3 regions of the Ochrobactrum sp. 19YEA23 genome follow, and region 3 is predicted to be linked to each of the others. Evidence: predicted binding sites of a transcription regulator. Region 3 holds the regulator's gene; each other region holds the start of a gene.

Region 1 (10,513 bases), on a different contig from region 3:
CGGCAATAGCCACATAGCTTCCGACATCGACGCCACCAGCGACGAAATTGCTGCCCTGCCGCTCGATGACCTGAACATCGTGCAGCGAAACGGTCTGCTTGTCGGGATCGATGATCCAGATGCTTGTCTTGCCACTATCCTCGCGCAAAGCCTGGATCGGCAGTCGCACCAGATTTTTTTCCGGCGTTGCAAGAGCCGCTCGAATGGTCGCGCCCAGGCGGAAACCGTCAGGCGGATTATCGAGCGCAATTCTGACCCGGCGACTGCGCGTTTGTGCATCGGCCTGCGGGGCCACTTCCCGCACAGTGCCTGCACCGGTCACGGACGGGTCGGCCTGAAGCTGCACATTGAAGGCAGCGCCGGGCGCAAAATACTGGGTCATGCTGTCGGGAATATCGACCACGGCTTCGCGAATATCCGGGCGCGCGACCGTCATCACGGCCTGTCCCGCGGACACGACCTGTCCAACCTCGGCATTGGTTGCCGAAATCACCCCGTCATAGTCGGGGCGCAACACGGCATAGCTGCGCTGGTCCTGTGCCTTTTTCAGCCCGGCGCGGGCCTTTTCCAGATTGGCGCTGGCGCTGTCGCGTGCCTGTCTGGCGGCATCGTAATCGGCTTGGGAAACATTGTTGCCTTGCAGCAAAATACGCTGCCGTTCCTCACTGGCCGAGGCATTGGCAAATTGCGCCTCGGCGCTTGCGAGATCGGCCTTTGCCGACTGGATCGCCAGATCAAGTGTCGATGGATCGAGCGTTGCGACCGTCTCGCCCTTCTGCACCAGATCGCCCACCTGTACCGGGCGGGTGATAATGCGCCCGAGCACGCGGAAGGCGAGGTCGGTCGAATAGCGCGGCTCGATCGTACCGGCAAAACCGGCCTGCGTGGCGGGCCTTGGTTCGACAACCATGTAGAGAACCGGGCGGACGGGTTCAGCCTTGGCGTCGCTTTCATCGCTCTTGCCGCAAGCTGCAAGCGCAATGGTGGCCATCAGGACGGCAACGCGCATCAGGGGCAGGGCAACTGGCTTTCGGATTTCTGGCGTCATTGCGCAACCGCCCCTTCCTGCGTCTGCATGATTTCGGTCGGTTCGCCCGAACGCAGCATCTGTGCGCCTTTCGTGACGATCAGTTCACCGTCGTTCAGGCCGCTATCAACGATCACCCGTTCCTTTTCATAGGAAAGCACGGTGATCGGCACCAGCGTTGCGACATTCGTATCTCCAGCTACCCGCCACACGGCGGCGCGCCCGGCGTCGGAGGTCATGGCGCTCCATGGCAGGACGATGACCTGACGGTTCTCCATATGCACGGTGCCGGTTACGGTCGCGCCCAGCGCCATCTGCGGTGGGGTGTGAGCGATGCCGACCTTGACCCTGACCGTGCCGGTCTGTGCATCGACGACAGGGGAGATTTCACGGATTTGGCCTTCTGCAACCACTGAGGCGTCCGACAGGAGCGCGATTGTCACGCCCATGCCGTCCTTGGCGTGGTTCACCAGCGTTTCCTGCACGTCGAAGACGGCATCGCGGGGGCCATCTTCAGCAATGGAAAACGCCGTCTGGGCGGCCTGTATCACCTGGCCCGCCTCGATGTTGCGCGCTGTCACGACACCGGAAACCGGGGCACGCAGTTCGGTATAGGACAGCTGATCGCGCGCGTCGCTCAGCTGGCTTTCGGCGCTCGCCAGCGTGCTTTGCGCGGTTTGTAGGGTCTGGTTTGCCTGATCATAGGTGCTGCGGGTCGTGAAACCCTGAGCCAGCAGCGCCTTCTGGCGTTTGAAATTCGCGTCCGCCTGAACGAGCTGTGCTTGCGCCGCATCCTTCGATGCTTGAGCGACACGCAGATTTGCCTGCTGTTCGGCATCATCGATGCGGGCGATTAGCTCGCCCTTTTCGACATGCTGGCCGATCTCTGTCTTGCGCTCCACAACCTGCCCGCCAAGCCGGAACGATGTGTTGACCAGCGAACGGGCTTCGATCGCACCGGACAGCGTCAATTTAGGCTGATAATCGCTTGCCGCGACTTTCATCACCGCAACCGCAACCACATTGCGGGAATCAGCATGGGCTGGAACGACAAATGTCATTGCCGACATGCAGAATGCAAAAGCAGCCGTGGTTCCGAATATGACGCTTCGTCCGGAGCGGAGGAAACGGAAGGAAGGTTTTGCAATCATTGAACGATCCCGGTGGTTCGCATGTCCGGGAGAATGCAATCAAACGGGTTTCAACGAAAGCTTATTTTTTTACGTTTGCGTCAAATTAATTCGGTGAAGCCCTTCGCTCAGGCAGGGCTATGGGCAAGGGGGCGCTCTCCATTGACGAGCCGTCGTTCGATTGCCTCGATAACCGGAAGAAGATCGGCAACCGTATCGATGATGTAGTCGGGCTGGTGCCGGGAAAGAACGGCAGATGCCTTTTCGCGAAGCGCGTTTTTTTCGGCTTCGCTCATTTTGGCCAGTTCGTCCGGCGTGACGCCCGCTTCGTTGCCGCTCAGCGATACGCCCACTGTCCAGCATCCGGCTTCCCGTCCTTCGTCTATCCCGACGCCGGTATCGTCAACCTTGACGACAGCATGCGCTGGCCAGACATCGAGATCGAGAAAACACCGATACATGTTCATCGGGGTCGGGCGTCCGTGCGGCAAATCCCCGGCACAGACCAGATTGTCGGTCTCATACCCTTGCGCCTTGGCAAGCGGCAGGACGCGCTCCATGATCGAGCGGGTGTAACCGGTCGTGGAGCCGATCTTGAGACCGCGTTCGCGCAATGCGCGGGCCGTTTCTACAGCACCCGGCACCAGATCGGCATATTGATCGACAACCTGTTCGTTCAGCGGAACGAACACATCGTAGACAGCCTGAATGTCGGCCTGTGTCGGTGCGTGGCCGTGGTGTGCTTCCCATGCAGCATGGATGCGCGGCTGTGCCAGCATGGCTTCGATGTGATCCCATTTCGGGCGGCCCATGGGTTCACGCGCCTCGGCAATCGAAACCTCAATGCCGAATTGCGCGAATGCTTCCACAAACACACCCATTGGCGCGAAGGAACCGAAGTCGATGACCGTGCCTGCCCAATCGAACACGACTGCTTTGAGATGTCCCATGACTGCTCCGTTTCTATGCGTAGAGTGAATTGACGACCTGCTCACCGAGCGCGAAGCCTGTCGAAGCGCCGGTTCCACCCGTGACCATGACAAGGCGGATATTGTCGGCGGGTTCGTCCACCATGACCACGCGGTCGCTGGCCGAGGCATAGGTTCCGCACCAGCGCCCGATGACCTCGCGGCCCGGCAGATCGAATATCTGGTCGAAGGCTTCCATGATCAACGTATCGAAGCGTTCCTGTGCAAAAGGTTCGGGGGCATTGCCATAAACATGGCTGTCTCCCACCACCAGCGAACCGTCAGCGGATTGCACGGCGATCAGATGAATGCCACCCCGGCGCATTTCGCCAAGTTCGGCATCAAGCCGGTCGCAGAGCGCCTTGGCTTCCGGCAGATCGGCAAAGCCCTCATAGCGGCCAAAGCTTAAGTCAGACATGACGGCGGCACCGAAATGCGCGGTTCGGGCGGGCATGACGCGCAGCATCTGCAACGTGCAGATGCGCAGATCATAGGCGGCGATGCGTTCTGGAAACAAACTCGAAAAGTCGTCACCGGGGCACACAACCGTGGCTTCCGCTTCGATGATGCCGCGACTGGTGGTAATTTTGTTGCCTTCAATGGCATTGACGGCGGTGTTCCAGTGGAAGGTGACGCCGTGGCGGCGTTCCAGCCACGCGGCAATTTTCGGGATGGCATCGCGCGATTCGACGCGTAGTTCATGCGGGCTAAAGAGCGCGCTGCGCATTCCATCGGCGCGGATCGACGGCACATGTTCCAGCGCTTCGCCGGGTGTCAGTCTGCGGCAGTCTTCACCCATCGGCGTTTTCAGAAAAGCATCCAGCACGGTTTCCGCTTGCTCGCGGTAAGCAGGCATGACCAGTCCGCGATGGATGATCTCAATACCCGCATCGTCGGCGATCTCGGCCCAGATGTCGCGGGCGCGCCGCGCCCGTGCCCAGTGATCGCCAGCCTTCTGACCGGATATGGTGACGAAGCCAAAATTGCGGATCGATGCGCCGACAGCCTTGGCATTGCGCTCGACGACAACGACCTTTTTGCCTTTTCGGGCTGCGGCAAGTGCGGTGGAAAGGCCGACAATGCCCGCGCCGACAACCAAAAGATCGTATGTATTCTTCATCTGGGTTCTGTCCTCACCGAAACACATATCCTGCCATGGCTGATAGATATTTCAGTTTGATGACGGTCGACATGTGATGAGGCGGACGACAGAAAGTCTTGGGGGAAAGTAATAAGGAATACGACCGACGAAATTACGTCACGAAACCGTCATGAGGGGCTTCTAGTATTCTGTGCAATCGCGCGGAGCCGCTGCGGTTTCGGGGATAATCTTCAGCTTATGGTGTGAACATGTTCGAGAACAGCCATCTGGACCGTATCAAGGCGGAAATCGCCGACAGTTTTGATGAAGAGCTGGAAATGCAGATCGAGGAAGAGCGGCTTGACGCGATGGTCGCTGAGGGCATGTCCGGCCCTGCCGAGCAGACGCTGGAACGCCGCCTGTATTTCCGCGAACTGTTTCGCCTCCAGCATGAGCTGGTCAAGCTTCAGGACTGGGTGCAGCACAAGAAGCTCAAGGTCGTAGTGCTGTTCGAAGGCCGTGATTCTGCTGGCAAGGGCGGCGCGATCAAGCGCGTGACCCAGCGCCTCAACCCACGTGTCTGCCGCGTTGTCGCGCTGCCTGCGCCGACCGAACGCGAGCGTAATCAGTGGTATTTCCAGCGTTATGTGCCGCATCTGCCGACCGCTGGCGAAATGGTTCTGTTCGACCGCTCCTGGTATAATCGCGCCGGGGTCGAGCGGGTCATGGGCTTTTGCACTAAGGACGAATTGGAAGAGTTTTTCCGCTCCGTTCCCGAGTTCGAACGCATGCTGGTGCGCTCCGGGATCATTCTCATCAAGTACTGGTTCTCGATCACCGATGAGGAGCAGGAATTCCGCTTCAACATGCGTATCCACGATCCGCTGAAGCAGTGGAAGCTTTCTCCGATGGACCTTGAAAGCCGCGTGCATTGGGAAGACTACACCAAGGCCAAGGAAGAGATGCTGCATCGCACTCATATTGAGGAAGCGCCATGGTGGGTTGTGGAAGCCGTCGACAAGAAGAAGGCGCGCCTCAACTGCATTGCGCATCTTCTGACGCAGATACCGTATGAGGATGTGCCGAAATCTGCCATCCATCTGCCGGAACGCGTGCGTCATGACGATTATGTGCGTCACCAGACCCCGTCCGAAATGTATGTGCCGGAAGTCTATTGAAAGTCTCATGCGAGGCCGCTTTGCGCCGAGCATCGGTATACGCCATTGAACATTATTCACGGTTCCAACACGGAACATTGTCCCGGTCTGGTGGGCGCTTTTCACAAGCGCCCCAACCAGCCGGTGGTTGAACTGAAAGCCGGTGAGGTGGGTGCTGCACTGGCCGCGCAGGACGGCTGGGTCTGGCTGCATGTAGATCTGGTCGATCAGCGTGCGCAAGGATGGCTTTCTGAACGTTGCGCCTTGCCCGCCTCGGCGCGGGCGATACTGGAGGGGCATGACGACAGTCTGGTGCTCAGCCACGAAGCCGGGACGATCCATGGCGTCATCGCCGATATGCATCAGGATATGGAGCGCATGTCCACGACTATCGGTCGCCTGCATTTTGCGGTGACGAGCGGACTTCTTGTCACCGGCAGGCGGCATCCGCTGGAAGCCATAGACCGGGTGCGTCATTCATTCGCGAGCGGCTTTTGCCCGACAACGGCCTATGAACTGTTCGAGGCTGTGGTGACGGGTTTCTGCAAGAACACGGCGAAACGGCTCAACGAAGCGAGCAAAATGCTCGATTCCGTGGAAGACAGGCTGGTGACAGAGCGGTTGAACGACGAACGTCGGGACCTCAAGGAAGTGCGCCGTCTGGCCGTCTCGTTGCACCGCCCGGTGGCCGGTATGGTGGCCTTGTTCGAAGAAGAAGACCGTCTGGACTGGACCTTGCCAGAGATGGGCCATGCGGTTTTGAAGCGGCTTTCCATGCGGCTTGAGCGGCTCGACCGTGAAATCGTCATGGTCAATGATCGTGCGCGGCTGCTTCAGGAAGAGATCGCGGCGGAACTGGCGGATGATTCAAACCGCAGCCTCAAAGTAATGGCGGTGATGAGCGCCTTGCTGTTGCCGGGCACGCTGATTGCCGGGATTTTCGGGATGAACACCGCCGGACTGCCCTTCACCGGCGACGGGTCCGGTTTTGGCTGGGCGATGCTGCTGGGAGTAGGCGCGACAGCGCTGTTCTATTGGCTTCTCCGCAAGGCCGGTATCAGCTTGCGGTTTTGACTAGCGTCTGGGTTCCCGTGTCCCAAACAGGAGGCACCGTTTCACACGACGCCTCCCATTGGAAATATATTTATTTCTGGGTGGGTGCCGTAGTCTCTGCGCTCGCCGTTGTTTGCGGCTTTTCCATTTTGGTAGAAGATTGCGCACTATGGTAAGGGCAGTCTGCCATCGCAGCCGTAACCGACAGAGCGAGGACAGCGGTCGTCACAAATACGACTTTCATGCCTGTCTCCATTCAAGGTTAGTTTCGTGGGGCATTACATCGAGAACTGTAGCAAATGCTGTTTGCCTTGTCTCATCACTTCCGGCGCGCTCGGCTTTAATATGTTTTAGTCTCGGGGAAGTTGTCGTGCGCCCCATTCACTTTCGGGAATGGCGTGGCCGATGGCATAGCTGAAGGACTGGATCGACATCGCGTCGGCATCGACCTGACATTTGAAGTCCACGCCATACCATTGGGCGCGGCTGCGAAACGCGCCATTGCTGACCGTCAGCCCGGTGTTGGAAACCGAACCTCCGGCGCGCGCCAGCATGTCGGGGAAAGCGCCCGGTTGCTGACGGCGGATCTGTTCGAGCGCTTCAATACTGCAAATCTGGATGACGCGATCCGTCGGCGAGAGTTTGCCCAGCGCCTGTTTCACGCGCGGGTCGGACAGGGCATCCTTCGAGTAAAGCCTGCGCGCCTGTTTGAAATTTTCAGCCTTTTGCTCCGAAACGGCCTTGGCGGCTGGCTTTTCCTGTTCCGGCTTTGGCTGCGGAACGGGCGGGTTCTCGACAGCTGGCGCTGCGGCTCCGTTGGTGTCATCGACATTTGAAGATTGAGCGCTCAGCTCCGCCGCTTCCTGCTTCTCTTCCTGCGGCTGTTCGTTCTTGGCCTCGGCAGTTGCAGGCGGAACTTCGTCGGGCTTTTCGTTTGCTTCCGGTGCCGCTGGTGGAACGTCCGGCTGCTCCGGCGTCTCATCCTTGGGGTCGTTGGAAGCGGACTCAAAGGCAAGCTTCTGGGCTTGCGCCTGCGGTGGCGCAGGGGCGGGCGTGTCCTGGTCCTGTTTGGGTTTTTCTTCGGCGGGCGGTGGTGGGGGAACAAGCTCTACATTGACGCTCTGTTCCTGCGCTGTCGGTAATTCCGGCAAGCGGACGAGCAGAACAAAGGCCAGCAACAGATGCAGGACGATCGAGCTTGGAATACCCCAGCCGATTTCTGCAGATATTTTTCTGGCCAATTGCTGCATCGTTCAGACGATCAAGGATATCCAACTACACGCGCACTGTTACATGCTGTTGGTGATATCACATTGCAGCGTCAACAACAGGCCCAACAGCATGTGTTGGGCCGATTTGAGCATTTCCAGCAAAAGTGCGAAGCGGTTTTGCGCAGAATAATGCGTGAAGAAAAAGATAGAGCGGTTCCATTGATTCCACAGGTGTAGGAACCGCTCGATCTTCTGAGCCGGGATGCCAGGCATCCCGGCGAAATCTTATGCGGCTTCCAATGCCTGCTCGCATCGCAGCAGCATGCCGTAGAGATCGCGCGGCTCATCGGGGTCCGCAAGCATGTCCAGTTCAGCATAGAGACCGGTTTCTTCCAGCTTGCTGAAGACATAGCGCAGGGCAGAGAAGTCTTCGGTTGCAAAGCCAACGCTGTCAAACAGCGTGATTGCGCGATCCGATGTTCTGCCCGGCAGTTTACCCGTGATCACTTCCCACAACTCCTTGACCGGATAATCTTCCGGCAATTGCTGGATTTCGCCTTCAATGCGGGTCTGCGGCGGATACTCGACAAAAATATCCGAGCGCAGGAGAATTTCCTTGTTCAGCTCGGTCTTGCCGGGGCAATCGCCGCCAACGGCATTGATGTGAACGCCGGGGCCAACCATGTTGTCGCTCAAAATGGTGGCATATTGCTTGTCGGCGGTGACGGTCGTGATGATATCCGCACCCTCGACGGCTTCCTGCGACGAACCGCAAATAGTGACCGCAAAGCCCTTGTCGGCCAGATTGGCTGCGCAACGCTCGCTTGCCGAGCGGTCGATATCGAACAGGCGGAGATTGTCGATGCCAAGCAGCGCCTTGAAGGCCAGCGCCTGAAACTCGCTCTGCGCGCCATTGCCGATGATCGTCAGCGTTTTGGAATCCGGGCGCGCCAGATGCTTTGCGGCTACCGCCGAGGTGGCAGCTGTGCGCAAGGCGGTGAGAATGGTCATCTCGGTCAGGAGCAGCGGATAGCCGCTGTCCACATCGGAGAGAACTCCAAAGGCGGTCACGGTCTGACGGCCCGCGCGGGTGTTCTTCGGATGGCCATTCACATATTTAAAGCCATAGAGTGTGCCGTCGCTGGTCGGCATCAGTTCGATAACGCCTTCCTTGGAATGGGAGGCGACGCGCGGCGTCTTGTCGAACTGTTCCCAGCGGCGGAAGTCTTCTTCGACAACCACGGCCAGTTCCTTGAGGAAGGTTTCGACACCAACCGTCAGAACCAGCTTCATCATGTGATCGACGCTGACGAAGGGGACGATATTCAGTTTTTCATTGGTCATTTGAATGAACCTTTTTGCACAGGGCGCGAGCGCCCGATCAGCGCGCGCCGTTTCCGGTCTTCGCCGTGAGGAATTTTTCAGCGATCATCGAAACGATCTGCGGCAGAACCTCGAAGGCGTAGGGCGCGTGGACGCGCTCAAGCTTCTGGTGGAATTCGCGACCCCATGGGCCGATATTGACCACAGGGAAACGCAGCGCATTGGCGGCTGGATGATCGACGAGGCGCGACACGGGCGTGTTTTGCGACACGATATCCTGTCCAAGCGTTGCCTGACCGAGAAAGCTCATGTCGGAAATGCCCTGGAAATGTGGCTTCCAGACAAGGCTCTGATCGGGGAAGGCGGCAAAGACCCTGATGGTTTCATCAATGGCTTGCTGAAACCGGCGGTCGTTGGTTTTCGTGTCGTCGAGATGGCTTGCAGGATAATGCAGCCCGGCAAAGCCGACAACAATCGCCGGTCCGGCGAGGTGGGCCACGCCCACCAGCCATTCGGTCAGCTGGCGGCTGACGGCCAGCGGATTGTCGATGCCGGAAAGGCGCTGTTCCTGCTCGTCATAGAGGCGTTCGAAGTCGTCGCCTGCAATGTCTGCCGCCATGGCGCGCAGCTGCGTGAAGGTAACCAGCTTCGGTTCAGGCGGAGTCGCTCCGGCGCGCTTGCCGACCAGCTTGCCATAGGCTTCGGCCTGTGCGGCGAAGCGTGCAACCGCATCGACGGCGCCGGTGCGCACTTCGTCCTGAAAGCGCTTGAACAGTTCTTCGGCGGTCATGCCGTGATAGAGCCAGTTAAGCGCGATCCAGAAACGTTCCGGTGTCGTCACTTCATAGCCGTCGCGCAGGTCCTTTGCCTCAAGGCAGATGGGCGGTGGGGAAATGTCCTTTTCGTCGCGGTCGGCAAGATCCGCATTACCTTCGAAACGGGTGAGAATGCCTGCGGCCATCGCCTGTGCGCTGACGCCTTCATAAGGGTAGCTGGCATGGGAGCTGCAACCGATGACGAGTGCAAAAGGCAGAAGCTTGCCGATGGTGCCGGCATAGACGGCGCGGCCTTCGCTACCGTCGCCCTGATCGGAGGTCACGTCGAGATTGATGGCAGCCGAAATATCGAGATCGAAGTCGCGGGCAATATCCGGCAGCGCATTGCGCATGGACCGCATGCCGCGGCTTTCGCGTTCTTCATCCGGTGTGACGATCAGGACCAGATTGCCGCTGCGGTCAGGATCGGCAGCAAAGCGTTCAAGGCAGGCAATGCCGGCGGCGATGCCGCTCTTCATATCGAGCAGGCCACGACCCGGGAGGAAGTCGCCGCTGAGGAGGTCTTCCAGCGCGCGCTCTTCCTGCTGCGAGCGTGAGCGCTTGCCAAGGTCCTTGATCAGCGCCTCTTTCAGATCAATGCTATCGCAGGAGAGCGATTTCAACTCGTGATAATTGTCGGTCGCGACCGTGTCGAAGTGACCGGCAAGCACCACCGTATCACGACCCTTGCCGCGAACGAGCGCCACCACATTGTGGGTCAGCGGATCGCCATGGCTGGCAACCGTGC
Region 2 (10,513 bases), on a different contig from region 3:
CGTATAATGCAGGATTAGATAGACAGGCGTTTTGCCGTCACGACGCGGACCGAAATTAGGCGAAGGATCGAGCGCAGCGCCCGCAAAGTCGGCCTGCTTCAGCGCCAGTTCGGCCAGATCCTGATCCTCGTCCCGAAATTCGGTTGCGCCGCTCGTTTCCTGCATTACGCAGCCTCCAAATGCTTTTCTATGCTTGCCCAGGCAGCGTTTATGGCAGCAAGACGCGCATTGGCAATAGTAATGAATTCCAGCGGCAGACCTTCCGCGACCAGCCGGTCGGGATGATGCTGCTTGACCAGCGTCCGATAGCGGCTGCGCGCATCGTCGAACGACACACCGCGCTCAAGGCCGAGAATGGCGTAGGGATCGCCCTCGCCGCGCTGCACATGCCGTATTGCGATGCGGTCGAAGGCAACTTCGTCAAAACCGAAGATGCCTGCAACCTCGGTCAAAAACGCCATTTCCTTCTCATGGACATAGCCATCGGCCTTAGCGATATGAAACAGCCCGTCGAGAATATCTTCCAGAAGATGGCATTCGCTTTGCCCTTCCTGACAGAGACCGGCCAGCTGGCGGGCATAGCTTTCAAAGCCTGCCACATCCTGCTTGGCCAGATCATAAAGCCGCGCCACATGGGCGGTTTCTTCCTGCGGCACCGCGAAGATATCCTGAAAGGCCCGTATCTCGTCCTGCGTCACGACCCCGTCGGCTTTCGCCATTTTGGCTGACAGGGCGATCATGGCAATGGAGAAAGCAACCCGCCTGCGCGTATCGGCATCGCCTTCAAAAACGGTGCGCACAGCCTCGATAACGCCTGTAATAGCGTTCGACGTCACTGACGCCACAAACTCACCGATGCGAACCCAAATCGACATGGTTCTGTTCTACAAAATTCCGTCGCTGCTGAAAACCGCCCGCATGAAGTGCGGTCGAAAAAACAATTATTTATATGCTCTTATCACCGGTCTGTGATGAGAAATGCGCCGCATCGAAAGATTATTGCGCTGATTGCGCTTCAAACATACAACCGGAACATTGGCCCAACTCAGTTCGATTGCACCGCGTTCTGGCGTTCAGTGAAAGAGCGTTGCGCTGTCGCGGCAGCCGCTTCTCCCGCGGCCTGAGCCTGTTCTTCATTCTGTCCGACCGCCTTTGCAGCGGAAACGGCGTTGGTGCGCGCCCGTTCAATGGCAGCGGCCTGTTCCTCGGGCGTATTCACACCGGCATTGTCACGCAAGGCCTTGACGAGATCCGGACCTTTTTTGTCCGATGCCCCTTCCGCCGGTGCGGCAGGCTGCGAAACAGCGGTGCCATCCTGCGCCGGAGCAGCGGCCTTCTCGTCATTGCCCTTGCCGCAAGCAGCAAGCGCAACCAGAACAATGGCGGCAACGAAGAACAAGGTGTTACGGTTCATGATCAAAGCCATAGCCGAAGACAGCCTGCGTTTAAACACGGAAATCGCTTGCGCGCCGTCTTTCCCGTAAAATGCCGCGGGATCATTCATTCAATGCAATTCCTTCTGGGACAAATGGCGATCCAGTTTCCCGGATCGCCATTCGTAAGACATTTACCATACGGGACTATGACAGCTCACCGGCTGCAACTTGCCCGCACTTGCTGGGTGCTAAATAACAATCCCGCTTAATTAGCAGGCGCGCTACCCGTACCGCCTGTACCCGTGCCCGGAGTAGCCGGAGCCGGCGTTGCAGGCGTGGTCGTCGTATCATTGTTCGAAGGTGCGGCAGGCGCAGCCGGTGCCGGTGCGGGAGCGTTGCTGGCGCCGTCATCCTTCTTCTCATTGCAGGCGGCAAGGCCCAGAAGCGACACAGCGGCAACAGACGTAATCAGAAACTTCTTCATATTGGCTCTCCTTCCTAGCGTGGGTTTGCTCGTTGCGAGCTTATCCCTGTTGAGCATGGCGCAATTTGCGCAAAACACCCCTCTGCTCTCTTCGTAGCTTTCTTCGTGTCCGGCCGGCTCCTTACCGGTCGATCACTTTTGCGGTTGGATCAGGCACAGAAGTCCTGTCGATACCCACCGTCACAGAAGAAAACGGCAGCGAAGAGGAAAGGTTCTCTCAAATAGTCTTACCGCCCGTAATAAAACGCCAAGATTGCAGGCACTTACTCGTGCATTTCGCTGTCAGAAAGCGGTCATTAATCCGTCAATCCCCTGTCATGCCCCGGTGTTTAACTTTTTGAAACCAAGCGCGGGATTCGTCCCAAAGGGGAATTTTATGGCCGAACAATCAGCTGACGGTACCATTCTGAAACGTGCAGTAACCCAGAACCATGCGCTTTCCCGCGCTGGCTTTTCGGAAAGATTGTTCGCCTGGCTCTTCAAGGGGCTGGTCTATCCGCAGATCTGGGAAGACCCCGATGTGGATATGACAGCGCTCGCAATTCAGCCCGGTCATCGCATCGTCACCATCGCGTCCGGCGGCTGTAACGCTCTGTCTTACCTCACTGCCGATCCGGCGCGCGTGGAAGCGGTGGATCTCAACGAGGCGCACGTCGCCTTCAACCGGCTAAAGCTCGCAGCGCTCAAGAACCTGCCGGATTACAACGCCTTCTACCGCTTTTATGGCAAGGCAGACGACAAGACCAACCTTGCCGCCTACAAGCGCTTCGTGCGTCCGCATCTCGATGCCGAAAGCCGCGCTTACTGGGAAAAGCGCAAGTGGAACGGTCGCCAGCGCATTTCGATCTTCTGGCGCGACCTCTACCGTCACGGCCTGCTGGGTGTGTTCATCGGCATGGGGCACCGTGTGGCGCGCCTTTACGGCATCGACCCACGCGATATCCTCAAGTCGCGCACCATCGAAGAACAGCGCAGCTTCTTCGACACGGCGCTGGCGCCTTTGTTTGAAAAGCGCATGGTGCGCTGGGCGACGGCGCGTAAATCCTCGCTGTTCGGCCTCGGCATTCCACCCCAGCAATATGACGCGCTTGCCACTGCTGGAAACGGCAACATGGCCGAGGTGCTGCGCAGCCGCCTCGAAAAGCTCGCCTGCGGCTTTCCGCTGACGGAAAACTACTTCGCCTGGCAGGCCTTCGGGCGCGGCTATAGCGGCGATGAGGAAACCGGCCCGTTGCCGCCTTATCTGTCACGCGCCAATTTCGAAACGGTGCGCGCCCGCGCCGACCGCATGACGGTCCAGAACGCCAATTACACTGATTTTCTCGCCGCCAAGCCTGCTGCATCGGTGGATCGCTACATCCTGCTCGACGCGCAGGACTGGATGAACGACAGCCAGCTCAATGCCGTCTGGAACGAAATCACACGCACTGCCGCGCCGGGCGCTCGCGTAATTTTCCGTACCGCCGCCGAACCGAGCCTGCTGCCCGGTCGTGTTGCACCGGAAATCCTCGGCCGCTGGGAATATCGCGCCGAAGAATCCCGCGCATTGCACGACCGCGACCGCTCGTCGATCTATGGCGGATTTCACCTCTATGTCCTGAAGGACGCCTGATATGCTGCAAAGCCCGGAAGGAAGCCGTGCGAGCGCACAGGGCAATGGTCAGGGTGCAAGCCATGCGCGTTTGATGGACAAGGTTTACCGCCATCAGCGTCATTTCTATGATGCGACCCGCAAATATTACCTTCTGGGTCGCGACCAGATGATCGCGACACTCCATGTGCCAGACGGCGGCAGCATTCTGGAAATCGGTTGCGGCACCGGTCGCAACCTCGTCAAAACGGCGCAGCACTACCCCGATGCCAAACTTTACGGCATCGATATTTCAGCAGAGATGCTGGATACCGCCCGCAGCGCCGCCAAACGTGCAGGGATCGAAAGCCGTACCCAACTGGAACTTGCAGATGCGGCGCAGTTCGATCCCGAGCAGCTTTTCCGTCAAACCGGCTTCGACCGCATCTTCATTTCTTACGCCATATCGATGATTCCGCAGTGGCAATCGGTCATTCGCGAAAGCATCCGGCATCTCGGACCGGATGGTGAATTGCATGTCGTCGATTTCGGCGATCAGTCCCGCCTGCCCGGATGGTTCAAGCGCGGTCTCTACACATGGCTCGACTGGTTCCATGTAACGCCGCGGCAGGACATGTTCGCCATATGTGAGCGGCTTGCAGCCGAGCGCGGCCTGTCGGCGGAGCGCCGCGTGCTTTATCGCGGCTTTGCGTGGATAGCCGTTATTCGCGCTTCAGCTTAAAATTAGGAGCAAGAACAGCACTGGGCTGATGACGACCGGTCGCGGATCGCGTAACCGTTGTAGGGACTGATTCGCGACACCGGAAACCCTGCATGAAACGTCTCATGAGCCGTCTGGCCAGCCGCAATTTTCTTGGCTCTTGCTTTGCCTCCTGCATGGGCGTCTTTCTGCTTTCGGCCTGTACGACGGTGGATTACGATTTTTCCGATGTGAAGAAGCACGGCACGGTTGCCCGTATTCCGCCGCCATCGGGATCAGTGAAGGCGCCACGCTTCGGTGATAGCAATCCGCATGACTGGACCGGCAAGACGCCGTGGCACTATCCGATCCACGGCACCGACGTTTCAAAATACCAGGTCAACACCGACTGGAGCGCCGTGCGCGCCAGCGGCATCTCCTTTACCTTCATCAAGGCGACCGAGGGCGGCGACCGAGTAGACGACCGCTTCGCCGAACACTGGAACGGCACCCGCGAGGCGGGCATTCCCCGCAGCGCCTATCATTTCTATTATTTCTGCCGTCCGGCCATCGAACAGGCCCGTTGGTATATCCAGAATGTACCGCGCGATCCTTCCGCGCTGCCGCCGGTTCTCGATATGGAATGGAACCCGCAATCGCCAACCTGCAAATTACGGCCCAATGCGGCGGTTGTGCGCAAGGAAATGCGCATCTTCCTTGCCGCGCTTGAAAAGCACTATGGCAAGCGTCCGATCATCTACACGACCGTCGATTTCTTCGACGACAATGATCTGCGCCAGATTCCGGACTATCCGTTCTGGCTGCGCTCGGTCGCCGGTCATCCGGATGAGAAATACGGCCCGCATCCGTGGACGTTCTGGCAATATACCGGCACGGGCGTCATTCCGGGCATCAAGGGCGATGCAGACATCAATGTCTTCGCGGGCGACGCCGCCACGTGGAAAAAGTGGCTGGAAAGCAACAAGGCCCGTTAAGACGGGCCTGTTTGAGCTCACACATCAAGTTTTGCTTCATTTCCATGGCTTGTTGGGGCAATAGCTTTAGCAATCCTTGGAAGGGACCTGTTGCTCCCTGCAAAACGAGTGTGAGTTACCGATGAAGTTTGTTGCTTCCATCATGACAGCCGCCCTGCTCGCTTCGACCGCGGTGTCGAATGCACAGACCGCCAATGCCTCTCCGACACCCACGGTTCCCGCTGAAACTGCCGTCAATGCACCCAAGCCGGAATGCGAAACCGATCTTGGCCAGTGGATCGAAAATCTGGCCAAGGAAGCGCGTGAAGCGGGCGTCGGCGAAAAGGGTATCAGCGAGTTGCACAAGGCATCGCTTGAGCAGAAAGTGCTCGACCGGGATCGCAAGCAGACTGTTTTCAATTTGACCTTCACCGAATTTTCCAAGCGCCTCATCTCCGAAGCGCGCTTGAAAAAAGGCCGGGAAAATCTGATCAAACAGGCCGATGTCTTCAAGAAAGTTGAAGAAACCTACGGCGTGCCGGGTCCGGTTCTTGCCTCTTTCTGGGGCCTTGAAACCGATTACGGCGCAATTCAGGGCGACTTCGACACGCTGAACGCGCTCGTCACCCTTTCCTATGACTGCCGCCGTCCGGATCTCTTCCGTCCGCAGCTGATCGCGCTGCTCAAGCTGTTCGACACGGGCGTTGTTGATGCCAGCACGACCGGCGCATGGGCTGGCGAAATCGGCATGATGCAGCTTCTGCCCAAGGATTATCTGGAGCGCGGCGTCGATGGTGACGGCGACGGCAAGGTCGATCTGAAGAACAGCGTTCCTGACGCCATGATGACCGCTGGTCGCATGATTTCCGAACTGGGCTGGAAACGCGGCCAGCCGTGGCTGGAAGAAGTGCGCATCACCAAGGATCTGCCCTGGGAAGAAGCCATCCGCACCAATCGCAAGCCGCATTCCTGGTGGGCTGAGCAGGGCGTGACCGGCCTGAATGGTCCACTCGGACCCGATGACGGCGATGCCTCTCTGCTGCTGCCGCTTGGCCGCAAGGGCCCGGCCTTTTTGTCCTATTCGAATTTCGACGTCTTCGTCGAATGGAACAAGTCCATCGTCTACGCGACGACCGCCGCCTATTTTGCAACGCGCCTTGCCGGTGCGCCTGCATTCGATCCCGGCAATCCGATTCCGGGTTTGACGCAGGAGCAGATGAAGGAGTTGCAAACGAAGCTTCAGGCACGCGGCTATGATATGGGCGCGAAGATCGACGGCGTTTACGGTCTCCTGACTCGCGATGCTGTGCGCGCCGAACAGATGCGGCTTGGCATGCCTGCCGATTCCTGGCCAACCCAGGAGCTTCTGGACAAGCTCTAAGAACATCATAAGGCGCGGGATCATCTCCGCGCCTTTTCCTATTCTGCTCTCATCACGAATGCCTGTTTCATGCTCACTACCCTGCTCGTCGTCCTGCCTGTATTTGCGCTCATTTTCTCCGGATGGGGCGCCTTCAAGCTGAAAATACTGGGACCACATGCCATTGCAGAGCTGAACCGCTTCGTGGTCTATCTCGCGCTGCCTGCGCTATTGTTCGACATCATGGCAAATACCCATGGCAGCGAACTCTGGCAGCCGGGATTCATTGCCGTCTTCCTGCTGAGCAGCGCCATCGCCTTCGTCTTGCCCTTTCTTGTGCGGCTGCGCGGAAAGCTGCCGCTTGCCGATACAGCACTCGACGGCCTCAATGCCGCCTATCCCAATACGGGCTATATGGGCATTCCGCTGTCGATGATCGCTTTCGGCTCCGGCGTTCTGGCCGCAACCACCATCTCCATCATCATCACCGTTTGCGTCACTTTCGCATTTGCGATCGTGTTGATCGAAATCGGTCTGCAAACCGAAAAGAAGCCGTTTCATCTCGTCTGGAAAGTCGTTCGCTCACTCATCCGCAATCCACTGCTTTTTGCACCGGCGCTCGGAGCGATCTTCTCTTTCCTCGGGTTGACGATCCCCGCCCCTGCCGAAACCTTTCTGAAAATGCTCGGCGGCGCAGCATCACCCTGCGCGCTTGTGGCGCTCGGTCTGTTTCTCGCACAATCGCGCAAGGTCGAACGCGAAAGCGTCAACGCCATTGCCTTCCTCGTTTCGGTCAAGCTGATCGTCCAGCCGCTCGCCACATGGCTGCTTGCAGTCTATGTGTTCGAATTGCCGCCGCTGATGGCGGAAAGCGCTGCCCTTCTCGCGGCCTTGCCGACGGGCACCGGCCCTTTCATGCTCGCCGAACATTATCGGCGCGAGGCAGCCATCACCTCCAATGTCATTCTCTATTCGACAGTCATTTCCGTGGTGACTCTGTCGGCGTTTCTCGCCCTGATCCGCTGACGAAAAGCGGGGTATCGCTGCAAACAGCCTGTGGAAATTGTGGCAATTGCCCCGTAAATCCTGTCAGTTCTGTGTCTTTTTCATGAAATGTGAACAGATTTTTCAGGTCAGAAATTTCAATAACTTAGGTGGTAAACAGAAGGTTTTTTTCGCAATCACGCCAGGTTGCAGTACGAAATCTTCTTTTGTTCGCGGCTTTTTGCGCTTAGATTCCAGTCTCTACCAGCGCGCGCCGGGCGCTTGTCTGGCGCATATGAAGGAGACAGACCGATGGGACTGACACGATCTTTGAATGTCCTCATGATCTGTGCAGCATTTGCATTTGTTGCAGCGTTGATAGCAGGCGTCATACCGTAAAGCAGACGCATCAGACCATTACGGCGACACAGGTTTCGAGGATAGACCCGTCTCGCAAGAAACAGAAAGCCCGCCGAAACGGCGGGCTTTTTTCTTGGTCTCGTAAAGGACTTATGCAGGCTCCAGAGCCGCTTCGGTCTTGGGGCGAATGCCGATCATATGGCAGATCGCATAGGGCAGATCGGCGCGGTTCATCGTATAGAAATGGAAGTCCTGCAAGCCGCGTTCGATCAGATCCATAACCTGTTCGGCGGCGATGGCCGCAGCCACCAGCTGATGCGTCTGCGGATCATTTTCCAGCCCGTCGAAACGCTCTGCCAGCCAGGCCGGAATATGCGTCGCGGAACGGGCGCAGAAATTCTTGACCTGCTTGAAATTATGCACCGGCAAGACGCCCGGAACGATCGGGATATAAATCCCAGCCCGGCGCACGCGCTCAACATAACGCTCATAAAGATCGTTCTCGAAGAAGAACTGCGTGATCGCGCGCGTGGCGCCAGCGTCCACCTTGCGCTTCAGCATGTCGATATCGGTTGCGAAATCAGGGCTTTCCGGATGCTTTTCCGGATAGGCCGAAACCGAAATATCGAAATCCGAAATCTGGCGCAGGCCGCCGACCAGATCAGCGCCATTCAGATAGCCGCCGGTTGTCGGCACATATTTTTCGCCAATGCCCGCAGCCGGATCACCGCGCAGGGCGACGAAACGGTTGACGCCGAGATCGGCGAACTCGCGGACTACGCGGTCGACTTCCTCGCGCGTTGCATCCACACAGGTCAGATGCGCCGCAGGCTGGATATCGGTTTCCTTCAGGATACGCGCGACAGTGCGGATCGTACGCTCACGCGTCGAGCCGCCCGCACCATAGGTGACGGACACGAATTCCGGTTGCAAAGGCGCCAGCCGTGTGACCGTTTCCCAGAGGCGCTGTTCCATTTCTTCCGACTTGGGCGGAAAGAATTCGAACGATACCCGGGTGGTCTGGCCGACATCCGGTCGGCGGGAAAGACCATAAAAACCCATCACACTGTCTCCGTCATGCTTGATTCATTCTTTGCCGGATCAGCAATGAGCAGACGCGGATCGCGTGCAAGCCAAAGCTTGACGGTCAGTCCCTCATCGCCGCTTGCACCCTTCGGGGTCAGCTCCAGCGTCTTTTCAGGCTCAAGGCCTGCTTCCTTCATCCAGCCCAGCATCTGCTCGTCGCTGAAGCCGAGGCGCAAATGCGCATGGTCTTCGCGTAGGAATTCGAGCGTATGCGGCGCAAAATCGACAATCAGCAAACGACCATTCGGGCGCAGCGCACGCGCGCCTTCGCGGATCGCCGAAAGCGGATCGTCCAGAAAGTGTAGCACCTGATGGATCGTCACCAGATCGAAGCTCTCGCGTTCGACCGGCAGGGCATAAACATCGCCCTGACGCACCTGCGCATTGCCGATGGCTGCAAGATCGAGATTGGCGCGGGCTACCGCCAGCATGTCGCGATTAATGTCGATGCCGAGACCACGCGCATAAAGCGGCGCGAAAAGCTCCAGCAAGCGCCCGGTACCAGTCCCGACATCGAGCATGGCTTGAAACGGCTTCTCGCCGACGATCTTCTTGAGCGCAATTTCTACCGCATTTTCGGACACATGCAGCTTGCGGATTTCGCCCCAGCTACCCGCATTGGCGCTGAAATAGGCCGCAGCCTTTTCCTGACGGCTGGACTTGACCTGTGATAGCCGCTCCAGATCGCGCTCGACCAGCGCATCAGAACGGTCGAGACGCGCCAGCAAGCCACGCGCAAGATCACCGCAGATCGCATTGTCCGCCAGCCGGAAATAGGCCCATGCCCCTTCCTGATAGCGGTCGATGAGATCGGCTTCGCCCAATAGCTTGAGATGGCGTGACACGCGCGGCTGCGACTGGCCGAGAATGGTCGTCAGATCGGAAACCGTCAGGTCGCCCCGCGCCAGAAGCGCCAGAATGCGCAGACGGCTTGGCTCTGCCACCGCCTTCAGCACATCCACCATCTGATCGAGTTGCAACTGCAAACCGGCCATATCTTCAGCTCTTCCGTTGGACGCAACCCACGCTGCGCTTAAAAACATATAAAGATATGTTTATATGGAAAGGCATTCCTATGCAAGCGCTTTTCATGGCAGAATGAATCGAGCTGGGGATTCGTTCACAGTGAATGCGGGAAAGGAAAGCGCCATGCGTGCGAGCACTATGCGTCAAAAGGCAATCGCCAAATCGCTCACATTGCTGCTTCCAGCGGTCCCCTATTCGGATTCGGAACCGATCAGAGCGGCGGCTCTGGCCCCGCACATGAAGACATTGCCGCCATCCACGGCGGTGTGGCTTGCCACGGTGGCGCATGTGCGCCATGCCCATACGGATTACGATACGCTACGCGATGACGGATATGACAAGGATTCCGCCCGCTTCTTCGTGCTGGATGCAATCAATTCAAAGCTGACGGAATGGCGTGCAACGCGGCTTTTATCGCCGGAAGACGACGAAGCGGTGGAGATGTGAAAACGCCGCCCGGAGGCGGCGTTTTGATCGTTTTGAGTGTTGGTCTGCTTAATCGACAGACCCATGCCCTTGCAGATAGCCGTGCTTGCGCGGGTTCGGCATGAAGATGCTGACCGCGAAGACGATGACCATCATGATGGTCACGT
Region 3 (10,513 bases):
AAGACCGATCTTGAAGAAATCGTCGTGACGAGCCTTCAGAAGGCCAGCCTGTTCGAGGAAGTGAAGGATCGCCTCCACGATGCGGGCACGGGTCTTTCCGGCGGTCAGCAGCAGCGCCTGTGCATTGCCCGTGCGATTGCGGTGAGCCCGGAAGTCATTCTGATGGACGAACCCTGCTCGGCGCTCGACCCGATTGCTACGGCAAAGGTGGAAGAGCTGATCGACGAACTGCGCCAGAACTACACCATCGTCATCGTCACCCACTCCATGCAGCAGGCGGCCCGTGTTTCGCAGCGCACCGCCATGTTCCATCTCGGCAATCTGGTCGAAGTGGGCGACACGGAAACGATGTTCACTGCGCCGACCGAAAAGCGCACGCAGGACTACATCACCGGACGCTTTGGCTAACAACGAGGGCGGGGGACAAGCCTCCCTTGCCCGCGGACTGCGCTAGCAAAAACAGAAGTGCGGCTTCCCCGCAATTTATATTACGAGGTCTACCATGCCGTCTCAGCATACCGTTCGTTCCTACGATGAGGAACTGAAGTTTCTCACCCACAAGATCGCCGAAATGGGCGGACATGCGGAACGTATGGTCGAACAGTCGGTCGCCGCTATCGTCAATGCAGACAACGCCCTTGCCCAGCGCGTCATTTCAGACGACCTGATCCTGGACGCCAGCGAACGCGAAATCGACGACAAGGCCGTGATGATCATCGCCAAGCGTCAGCCGATGGCTGTCGATCTGCGCGAGATTATCGGTTCGATCCGCATCTCCGCCGATCTGGAGCGCGTTGGCGATCTGGGCAAGAACATTGCCAAGCGCGTTGCCGCCGTTTCGGAGTCCCGCCAGCCGGTCAAGCTCTATCGCGGTCTTGAAACGCTGGCCGAACTGGCGCTGACCCAGCTCAAGGACGTGCTCGACGCCTATGCGTCGCGCTCGGTGCAGCAGATCAATATCGTGCGTGATCGCGACGATGAGATCGACGCCATGTACACCTCGCTGTTCCGCGAGCTGCTCACCTATATGATGGAAGATCCGCGCAATATTTCCGCCTGCACGCATCTTCTGTTCTGCGCCAAGAATATCGAGCGCATCGGCGACCATGCGACCAACATCGCGGAAACCGTCTATTACATCGTGACCGGCCTGCAGATGCCTGCCGAACGACCGAAAGAAGACCTGAGCCACGGCATCGTCGTGGATGAGGCACGCAAGCCCTGAGTAAGCGCTGCGTTTGGAGCACATCAGGACGGCTTTGCCGAAAGGAGCTCCAAATGCGGTGGAGAATGAGTGAATAGCGCGGCGGCACGCGGTCGATAGGGGGACGTGTATCTTCCGCTCGCTGGATTTTAATAGGGAATATTGGATGTCACAGGTACCCAAAATCGCTGTGGTGGAAGACGAAGAGGCGCTGAGCGTTCTGCTGCGCTACAATCTTGAGGCCGAAGGCTATCAGGTGGATACGATGCTACGCGGCGACGAGGCTGAAATCGCGCTGCGCGAGAACGTACCGGATCTTCTCATCCTCGATTGGATGCTTCCTGGCGTATCGGGCATCGAACTGTGCCGCCGTCTGCGCCAGTGGCCGGAGACGGAACGTTTGCCGGTCATCATGCTGACCGCCCGCGGTGAGGAAAGCGAACGCGTTCGCGGCTTGAGCGTCGGCGCCGACGATTATGTCGTAAAGCCGTTCTCGACGCCTGAGCTTCTGGCCCGCGTCAAGGCCATGCTGCGCCGCGCTAATCCAAGCCTGCTGTCGCATGTGCTGAAGGTGGGCGATCTGGTGCTCGACCGCCAGCAGCATCGTGTTTACCGCAAAGAAAAGGAAGTTCGTCTTGGACCGACGGAGTTCCGCCTGCTGGAATATTTCATGATGTCGCCGGGCCGCGTGTTCTCACGCAGCCAGCTTCTCGATGGTGTCTGGGGACCGGACATCTATGTCGATGATCGCACCGTCGACGTCCATGTCGGACGCCTGCGCAAGGCTATCAACTTGGGTCGCGCGCTTGATCCGATCCGCACGGTACGCGGCGCCGGTTATTCTTTCGGCTGATCGAACTTCAATAGAAACTGCTCTTCGAGCCCGTCTTTCGTGACCGAAAGGCGGGCTCGATCACTTTCAGACGTGCCCATTTTGCCAGTTGCCTGCTCCACCCGATTCGGTCAGATGAGGTGCTGAAAAGGCCAAAAATGGCCAATCTCACGGAATGTTACGTAGCTTGCATCAAAGTTGAAGGAACCGGCGCAGGACTTGCTAAAACAGTTACGCCGCAGATTTTCCCAACCGGATGAAGCAAGATATATCAAAATTTTACAGCAGTTGCGAATTAAGGCAGCGATGTGGCCTGTATTGAGGAACTATGATTTCCATCAAATCAAAGGTTTATCTCTTTTCTGTAGGTTCATTAAGAAATTATTAATAGTTTTGAATGGTTTGTGTGGGCAATTACGCTCGTGATTCGGGTTTCATTTGTGGCCGTTTCGATGGTTTCAGCAATTTCGGAATTTGACCCATTGCCTTTTTTTGGCCTAAAAATTCCAAAACCTTGAAGAAGACGAGCGACGGCAGGTTGTTTGATTTTTGATCTTCGCCTGCTTTGACTTGCACCGCAGCTAGACCCGTACCGGTCATTATTGGCCTTCGGATCGACTGCTTCAGTTAAGGGTCCTGAATATGAGACTGAGCCGTTGACGCGCGCTGGTAATTGGAAGCTGCCTGTATTGGCAGGACTGCTCGTAGCGCCCTTCGTAATGACGGGCTGCACGACGACCGGCACCACAGCCAAGACTGAGAAGACGGCGGCCGCAAGCCACGTCAAGTCGGTTAACGGCGTCAAGACCTATACCTACACGGCGAGGGACAAGGAGTGCCTCGAGCGCGCAATGTTCTTCGAATCGAACCGTTCCAGCCCTGATGGTCTGATGGCTGTCGGTACGGTCGTCATGAACCGCCTCGCATCGGGCCGTTATCCGGATACTATTTGTGGCGTTGTCGGTCAGAAGAACCAGTTCGCACCGGGCGTTCTCAGCCGCAGGATGGAATCGGGCAAGCTGCCCGACGTTCAGGCAGCTGCTGACGCCGTGCTGAAGGGCCAGCGCCATCCAAAGCTGAAGAACGCCATGTTCTTCCACACGGCTGGTCTGTCATTCCCGTATAACAACATGCATTACGTGCTGGTTGCCGGCGGTAATTCATTCTACGAGAAGCGCAACCGCGACGGCTCGTTGCAGAACCCGGTGCCGCAGGAGCCATACAATCTGGCTCTCGCCTATTCGCCGCAGTCGCCATCCACGCCGCAAGATCCGTCTTATGACGTGACGCTGCCACAGGCCGGTCCAGTGCCGGAAGCAGCGCCCACCGTACAGGTCGCGCTGGCGGATGCCGCAAAGATGGAAACCTCTATACGGGGCAGCGGCCTTGGCCCGCAGGCACGTGGCAATCGCCTCTCGCACCAGAATGGTATAGCGACAGCACAGGCACAGCCACAGATTCAGCAGGTTGCGTCCTATCAGCCGCAATTCGATACGTCGGCGCCTGCAAGCCCGCCGCAATCGCTCGGATATGCAGCGGCAGACCAGAAGCAGGCCGATGCAATCGGCGCGTTGCTCCTGTCGCAGGACCGGCCGGAAACGCCTCTATAAGTTGATTTGAACGGTTTCGGTGCGGGCTGATCTTTCCGATTGGCCCGCATTTTTCATTTTAGCTATGCGAATTGCCGTAACTACCGGGGGCGAACCACAACTGGACGATAGATCGGCTGATAGAGCATGATCGGCTGGTCGTAGAAATCGACGCGGTTTTCCCAGGCGCGGCGATCTGCGCGGCGGTCGAGATCGAGGCGCATCAGGCAATTGGCAAATGCTTCGGTCTGCGGCTTGAACCCATAACCCCGGCAGGTCCGTTCATCGGCAGCGCGGCGCTCTTCCGGCGTCATGGTGACACAACCGGCCAGCAGGCCCGCAAGTCCCAATAATACAAGCGCTTTCTTATTCATTCTCTTTGCTTTCCATATTGCTGACCGCGGTATCCAGTATAGACCATATCCTGAAAAGAACGTGGTTTAATTGCGCCATCTGATAAACTGGCGGCGAGTGTACAGAAGTGATTCTTTCATGACGCCCCCTTTCTTGAGGGAGGCGCTTTCGCATCAAAGAGGTCTGCAGCCCATGGCTCACGATATGCAAAATCCCGTCATTGATCCGGTGAAGCTCGAACGGCTGGCTGAAGTGGCCGTCCGCGTCGGCCTGCAATTGCGTGAGGGGCAGGATCTGATCATCACGGCGCCGGTTATTGCCTTGCCGCTGGTACGACTGATTGCCAAACATGCCTATAAGGCGGGCGCTGGTCTGGTGACGCCATTCTTCGCCGATGACCAGATTGCGCTGGCCCGCTATGAAAATGCGCCGGATGCAAGCTTCGACCGTGCTTCGACCTGGCTCTATGAGGGCATGGCCAAGGCTTATTCCGAAGGTGCGGCGCGTCTTGCAATTGCTGCCGACAATCCGATGCTTTTATCCAGCCAGGACGCCGCGAAGGTTTCGCGCGCCAATCGCGCCAATTCCAAGGCCTATCAGCCGGCGCTGGAAAAGATCGCTGGTTTCGACATCAACTGGAACATCGTTTCCTATCCGAATGCGGCATGGGCGCAGCTCATGTTCCCGAATGAGCCGGAAGAGGTGGCGACCCGCAAGCTGGCGGAGGCCATCTTCGCCGCTTCGCGCGTGGATGTCGAAGATCCGATTGGCGCATGGGCTGCACATAATGCAGCGCTTCGCACCCGCACACGCTTCCTGAACGGCAAGGCCTATAGCGCCCTGAACTTCAAGGGCCCGGGCACGGATCTGACGGTCGGACTTGCTGATGGTCACGAGTGGCACGGCGGCGCGTCGACCGCCAAGAACGGCATTACCTGCAATCCGAATATTCCGACGGAAGAGGTGTTTACCACGCCGCATGCATTGCGTGTCGATGGCTATGTCGCCAGCACCAAGCCTCTGTCGCATCAGGGCACGCTGATCGAAAACATCGCAGTGCGTTTCGAGGCGGGCCGTATCGTCGAAGCCAAGGCGACCCGCGGCGAAGAAGTGCTGTCGAAAGTGCTCGATACGGATGAAGGCGCGCGCAGGCTTGGTGAAGTGGCGCTGGTGCCGCATTCCTCGCCGATCTCGCAAAGCGGCCTTCTGTTCTACAACACGCTTTTCGATGAAAACGCTGCGAGCCATATTGCACTCGGTCAGTGCTATTCCAAGTGCTTCATTGATGGCGCCAAGTTGACGCCGGAACAGATCAAGGCGCAGGGCGGCAATTCCAGCCTCATTCATATAGACTGGATGATCGGTTCTGGCGAAATCGATGTCGATGGTATTAAAGCCGATGACAGCCGCGAGCCGGTTATGCGCTGCGGCGAATGGGCGAACTGAGAACTGACAGCAGAAACTAAAGAGGCCGGGAAATCTCCCGGCCTTTTGTTTGACGGTGAAAGTGCTAAGCCTCAGTTCTTTTCCTGCACATGAGCTTCGAGGAACCAAAGCGCCTTGTCCAGCGAGCGCGATGCGGCAGTGAAAATATCCGCTGTGTTGTCGTCGCCGGCGTCATCCGCATCCTTGATTGATTTGCGCAACAGGTTGGCGACATCGCCATAGCGTTCAATCAGTGCACCCAGATGGTCGTGAACCGCATAAATATCGGTCGGATACGGCTTCAGTTTCGTTTCCTTCACGACGATCTGGGACGTGCCATAAGCCGTGCCGCCGAGCTGAACCGCGCGTTCTGCAATCGTGTCGACATGATCGTCGAGTTCGGTGCGGAAACCGTCGAGCATTTCGTGCACTGCGATAAATTGCGGGCCCTTGAGGTTCCAATGCGCCTGCTTGGTGATCAGCGCAAGATCAATGGTCGCAGCCAGATTTTCATTCAACAGCGCGATCATGGTCGTCTTGGTATTGGAAGGAAGATCGTTGCGGGTTGCATGCGTCGACTTATTGGACATTTTATCCTCATATCCTTTGCACAATCAGGCGCGAGCGATTGGCCAGCTCGCAGCGATTGGGGAAATCGCCAGCGTGGGAGCGGTCGAAAGGACGCACAAACGGCACCGTCAAATCTGTAAAAGGCCCGTATTGCAGCAAAACTTGCTGTCGCAAAGGCAACAACAAGACCTTCCCGCACCCGGCGAGATAACGCCTGCCGGGGGATTTTGTTCCGCAGGAAATGCCGAAAATCGCAAGAACCGCTGCTCGTTGACAATGATTTGGTGTCGGCTCATTACGGTTAGGCTTGTCGCGGGACCAATTCTCATTTACCCGGAAGTGCATGAAGATACTCGCCCTTGATACCGCCGCCTCCTATTGCGCCGCAGCCGTCTATGACGCTGACGGTGATGTCGTTCTCGCTCAGGTCAGCGAGAATATCGGCAAGGGGCATGCGGAAGTGCTGATGGATTATGTCGGGCGCGCGTTGGCAGAAGCAGGCGTCGCGATAAAAGACATCGACCGTGTGGCGGTAAACATCGGCCCCGGTTCTTTCACGGGCGTTCGCATCGGTGTTTCGGCGGCGCGCGGTTTTGCACTGGCGCTCAAATGTCCGTCGATTGGCGTCACGGCATTCGAGGCGCTGGCTGAAGAGACGCTTGCACAAGTGCCGGGGAAGCCGGTGACAATCCTGCTCGACGCGCATCGCGGCGAGATTTATGCGCAGACATTCGACGCCAATGGCGCTGCCTTGTCCAAGCCATCGGTTCTGTCGCGGGAAGAAGCGGAAGCTTTTGCAGGCAATGCGCCCCTCGAAACCGTACTGGCCGGATCGGCAGCACGATCAATCAACGAGGCTTTGGGTGACAAGTTTGCGCTCGGTCCCGTCGAACCGACCGCTGCTATTGCCACTTTCGCCCGTCTGGCAGCCACGCGCACACCCGGTGATGCGCCGAAGCCGCTTTATATGCGAGGCCCAGATGCCAAGCCGCAAGTTGGGTTTGCATTGCCGCGTAGGCAGGCCGGAGAATAGCCGATGATGGGCTTGCCATTCGGTCGCTTCGGACGCCGACAGGTTTCAGTGGAAGCGCTCAGCGCGCAGGACAGCCATGTGATCCAGCGTATTCATGCCGTCGCTTTTCATCATGGCTGGAGTTCCGACGATTTTCGCTCGCTGATCGCGCAGGATACGGTTTTCGGCTTTGTCGCCCGCGCGGAAGGCAAGCCCAATGACGCCTGCGGTTTCGTGCTGGCGCGGCTGGTGGCCGGTGAGGCGGAAATCCTCACCATCGCGGTTTCACGTGACGTACAGCGGCAGGGTGTCGGCCGGGCGCTGATGGATGCGGTGTTGCGCTATCTCTATCAGGAACGGGCGGAAACGCTGTTTCTTGAAGTCGATGAAGCCAATGTCGCTGCGCAGGCACTGTACCGGCGTCTCGGGTTTCAGAAGGTCGGCGATCGTCCGGCCTATTACGAAACCGCGAATGGACGCTCGGCAGCGCTCGTTCTGCGGCGCGAACTGAAGCGACCGCAATGATCGGCGCGATCCGGGTCTTTCTCGTTCTTGCGGCCATGGTCATGCTGAGCCTGTCGCTGATCCCGGTTCAATATGTGTTTCTCAAGCTCAAGAACGGTTGGAAACGCAGCCTGCCCAACACGTTCCACCGGATGATTGCGCGACTGTTCGGCTTTCGGGTGCGCACAGTTGGCGAAATGCATCGCGGTCGCCCGTTGTTGCTGGTCGCCAATCATACATCCTGGAGCGACATTGTTGTTCTGTCCTCGGTCGGGCAGGTGTCCTTCATCGCCAAGTCCGAGGTGCGCAACTGGCCGATTTTCGGCATGTTTGCTGTTTTGCAGCGGACCGTTTTTGTCGAACGCGAGCGGCGCGGCAAAACCGGTGAACAAACCTCAGAAATTGCGACCCGGATGAGCGAGGGAGACGCGATGGTGCTGTTTCCCGAAGGCACCACATCCGATGGCAATCGGGTCTTGCCGTTCAAGACCGCTCTCTTCGGCGCAGCCCATGCGGCAATCAAGGAAGCCGGTGTGCCGGAAGTGCTGGTCCAGCCGGTCGCCATTGCCTATACCGGCGTGCACGGTATGGCCATGGGGCGTTACTTTCGCCCGATTGCATCCTGGCCGGGCGATGTTGAGTTGATGCCGCATCTGAAAGGTATTCTGCGCGAAGGCGCCATTGATGTTGAAATCCGCTTTGGCGAGCCGATGGTTGTCACGGCGGCCACAGACCGCAAGATGCTGGCCCGCACCATGGAAGGTCGGGTGAGGGCGCTTCTGCAAAGTGCGCTTCTGGGCCGCGAGATTGCCGACGATTAGTGCGCGGCTTTGCGCCCGAAAATGCGATAGCGAAAAAGCCGATCAGTTTGTCACCTTCCAATGCGGCGACAAAAGCTGTAGATAGCCCCGCATGAGCGAAAACATCACCGATATTGTGCCAGCGACAGAACACGCCGATGCGCGTCCAAATGCACGCAAGGTTTTTGTCAAAACCTATGGCTGCCAGATGAATGTGTATGACAGCCAGCGCATGGCCGACAGCCTTGCAGCGGAAGGCTATGTCGCGACCGATACGCCGGATGATGCCGATCTGGTGCTGTTGAACACCTGCCATATTCGCGAGAAAGCGTCGGAGAAGCTCTATTCTGCGCTGGGACGCCTGCGCAAGATGAAGGACGCGCGCGAAGCCAATGGCAAGGAACTGACCATCGGTGTTGCGGGCTGCGTGGCGCAAGCCGAAGGGCATGAAATTCTGCGCCGTGCGCCGAATGTCGATCTGGTGATTGGACCGCAGACCTATCATCGCCTGCCCAATGCGCTGGCGCGCGTTCGGGGCGGCGAAAAGGTCGTAGAGACTGAATATGCGCTTGAAGACAAGTTCGAGCATCTGCCATCGCCGAAGCGTGAAGAAACCCGCAAGCGCGGTGTTTCCGCTTTTCTGACGGTGCAGGAAGGTTGCGACAAGTTCTGCACTTTCTGCGTGGTGCCCTATACGCGTGGCTCGGAAGTCTCGCGCAGCGTCAGGCAGATCGTGGCGGAAGCCGAACGCCTTGCCGATGGCGGTGTGCGGGAACTGACGCTGCTGGGTCAGAACGTCAATGCCTGGCATGGCGAGGGCGACGATGGCCGCGAATGGGGGCTGGGCGAATTATTGTTCCGTCTCGCACGCATTCCGGGTGTGGCGCGCCTGCGTTACACGACCAGCCATCCGCGCGATATGGATGACAGCCTGATCGCTGCGCATCGCGATCTGCGCCAGCTGATGCCTTATCTGCATCTTCCGGTACAGTCCGGTTCGGACCGTATTCTCAAGGCGATGAACCGCCGTCACAAGGCGGACGAATATCGGCGCCTGATCGAGCGCATCCGCGAAGTGCGCCCGGATATGGCGCTGTCGGGCGATTTCATCGTCGGCTTCCCCGGCGAGACCGATCAGGATTTCGAAGATACGATGCAGCTGGTGCGCGACGTCAATTACGCGCAGGCCTATTCGTTCAAATATTCGCCGCGTCCCGGCACGCCCGGCGCAGATCTGTCCGATCATGTGGAAGAGGCGGTCAAGGACGAGCGGCTCCAGCGCCTGCAGGCTTTGCTGTCGGAACAGCAATATGCGTTCCAGGAATCCATGATCGGTCGCGAGATGGACGTGCTGTTGGAAAAGCCCGGTCGTCAGGCGGGACAGATGGTGGGACGTTCGCCCTGGCTCCTCCCGGTGATCATCGACGACAACAATGATCAGGTCGGCGAAATTATTCATGTGAAAATCACCTCCACTGGGACCAATAGCCTTATTGCGCAAAAACTGGCGTGAAGGCATGATACCGTTCAGGCAGATGTTTCGGCGCTTGAGTCTCGCGCCGATAATCCTGTCGGGCCGATGATCCCGTCGGAACTGTGATTGCAATGCGTGAACTCTTGAGGAGATACGGTTGAGCGCCACGGAAAAGCTGAGACCTGCCAAGCCAACCACTCTAACGCAAAAAAGCCCGACTACCGGGGCCTCGGATATGGCCCATATCGTGCTCACTTTCGAGAACAACCGTCTGGCCAGTGCGCTTTACGGTCAGTTCGACGAAAATCTGGCACGTATCGAGCAAAAACTCGGTGTCGATGTTCGCTCCAAGGGCAACCAACTCTCGATCCGGGGCGAACCAACCGCGACCGAACAGGCGCGCCGCACGCTCGATCATCTTTATGAAACCGTGCAGAAAGGTCATGAACTGACGGCATCGGATGTCGATGGCGCCTTGCGCATGGCCATTGCGGCTGATGATCAGCTGGATCTGCCGACGATGGAAAACAAGGGTAAGCTATCCGCTGCCCAGATTTCCACGCGCAAGAAGACGATCTTTGCGCGCACGCCGACGCAGGACGCCTATATGCGGGCGCTCGACCGTTCCGAACTGGTGTTCGGTGTCGGTCCTGCCGGTACGGGCAAAACCTATCTGGCCGTCGCCCATGCAGCCATGCTGCTGGAACGCGGTCTGGTGGAGCGGATCATCCTTTCCCGCCCGGCTGTTG

What was found. The regulator PhoB, encoded in region 3, activates phosphate uptake and scavenging genes when phosphate is short. The targets are predictions, from matches to a motif close to TGTCATNNANCTGTCAT.
Region 1: ppk2 (polyphosphate kinase 2) is a predicted target of PhoB. The motif match lies at 4,382-4,398, and genes of this name have one in related genera.
Region 2: QBD01_RS19140 (DUF3419 family protein) is a predicted target of PhoB. The motif match lies at 2,163-2,179, and genes of this name have one in related genera.

Annotation. Positions count from the first base shown of each region.
Region 1 is NZ_JASAMQ010000005.1:183,198-193,710, forward strand. Features, by position in the region: gene QBD01_RS14745 (efflux RND transporter periplasmic adaptor subunit) at 1-1,009, opposite strand, end outside; gene QBD01_RS14750 (efflux RND transporter periplasmic adaptor subunit) at 1,045-2,097, opposite strand; gene phnX (phosphonoacetaldehyde hydrolase) at 2,286-3,107, opposite strand; gene QBD01_RS14760 (TIGR03364 family FAD-dependent oxidoreductase) at 3,121-4,245, opposite strand; gene ppk2 (polyphosphate kinase 2) at 4,476-5,384, shown strand; gene QBD01_RS14770 (transporter) at 5,430-6,437, shown strand; gene QBD01_RS14775 (hypothetical protein) at 6,508-6,660, opposite strand; gene QBD01_RS14780 (DUF930 domain-containing protein) at 6,767-7,666, opposite strand; gene QBD01_RS14785 (hypothetical protein) at 7,706-7,900, opposite strand; gene QBD01_RS14790 (ornithine cyclodeaminase) at 7,913-8,971, opposite strand; gene QBD01_RS14795 (M20/M25/M40 family metallo-hydrolase) at 9,009-10,513, opposite strand, start outside.
Region 2 is NZ_JASAMQ010000008.1:4,014-14,526, forward strand. Features, by position in the region: gene QBD01_RS19120 (N-acetylmuramoyl-L-alanine amidase) at 1-165, opposite strand, end outside; gene QBD01_RS19125 (DnaJ family molecular chaperone) at 165-875, opposite strand; partial or broken gene QBD01_RS19130 (antifreeze protein) at 1,046-1,500, opposite strand; gene QBD01_RS19135 (hypothetical protein) at 1,642-1,860, opposite strand; gene QBD01_RS19140 (DUF3419 family protein) at 2,237-3,472, shown strand; gene QBD01_RS19145 (class I SAM-dependent methyltransferase) at 3,474-4,172, shown strand; gene QBD01_RS19150 (GH25 family lysozyme) at 4,277-5,125, shown strand; gene QBD01_RS19155 (lytic murein transglycosylase) at 5,247-6,485, shown strand; gene QBD01_RS19160 (AEC family transporter) at 6,555-7,490, shown strand; gene metF (methylenetetrahydrofolate reductase [NAD(P)H]) at 7,959-8,870, opposite strand; gene QBD01_RS19170 (metalloregulator ArsR/SmtB family transcription factor) at 8,870-9,889, opposite strand; gene QBD01_RS19175 (DUF2293 domain-containing protein) at 10,044-10,367, shown strand; gene QBD01_RS19180 (MFS family transporter) at 10,416-10,513, opposite strand, start outside.
Region 3 is NZ_JASAMQ010000001.1:305,427-315,939, forward strand. Features, by position in the region: gene pstB (phosphate ABC transporter ATP-binding protein PstB) at 1-408, shown strand, start outside; gene phoU (phosphate signaling complex protein PhoU) at 503-1,225, shown strand; gene phoB (phosphate regulon transcriptional regulator PhoB) at 1,371-2,057, shown strand; gene QBD01_RS01405 (hypothetical protein) at 2,451-2,636, opposite strand; gene QBD01_RS01410 (cell wall hydrolase) at 2,693-3,646, shown strand; gene QBD01_RS01415 (hypothetical protein) at 3,727-3,999, opposite strand; gene QBD01_RS01420 (aminopeptidase) at 4,172-5,425, shown strand; gene dps (DNA starvation/stationary phase protection protein Dps) at 5,497-5,994, opposite strand; gene tsaB (tRNA (adenosine(37)-N6)-threonylcarbamoyltransferase complex dimerization subunit type 1 TsaB) at 6,318-7,007, shown strand; gene rimI (ribosomal protein S18-alanine N-acetyltransferase) at 7,011-7,511, shown strand; gene QBD01_RS01440 (lysophospholipid acyltransferase family protein) at 7,508-8,311, shown strand; gene miaB (tRNA (N6-isopentenyl adenosine(37)-C2)-methylthiotransferase MiaB) at 8,403-9,803, shown strand; gene QBD01_RS01450 (PhoH family protein) at 9,922-10,513, shown strand, end outside.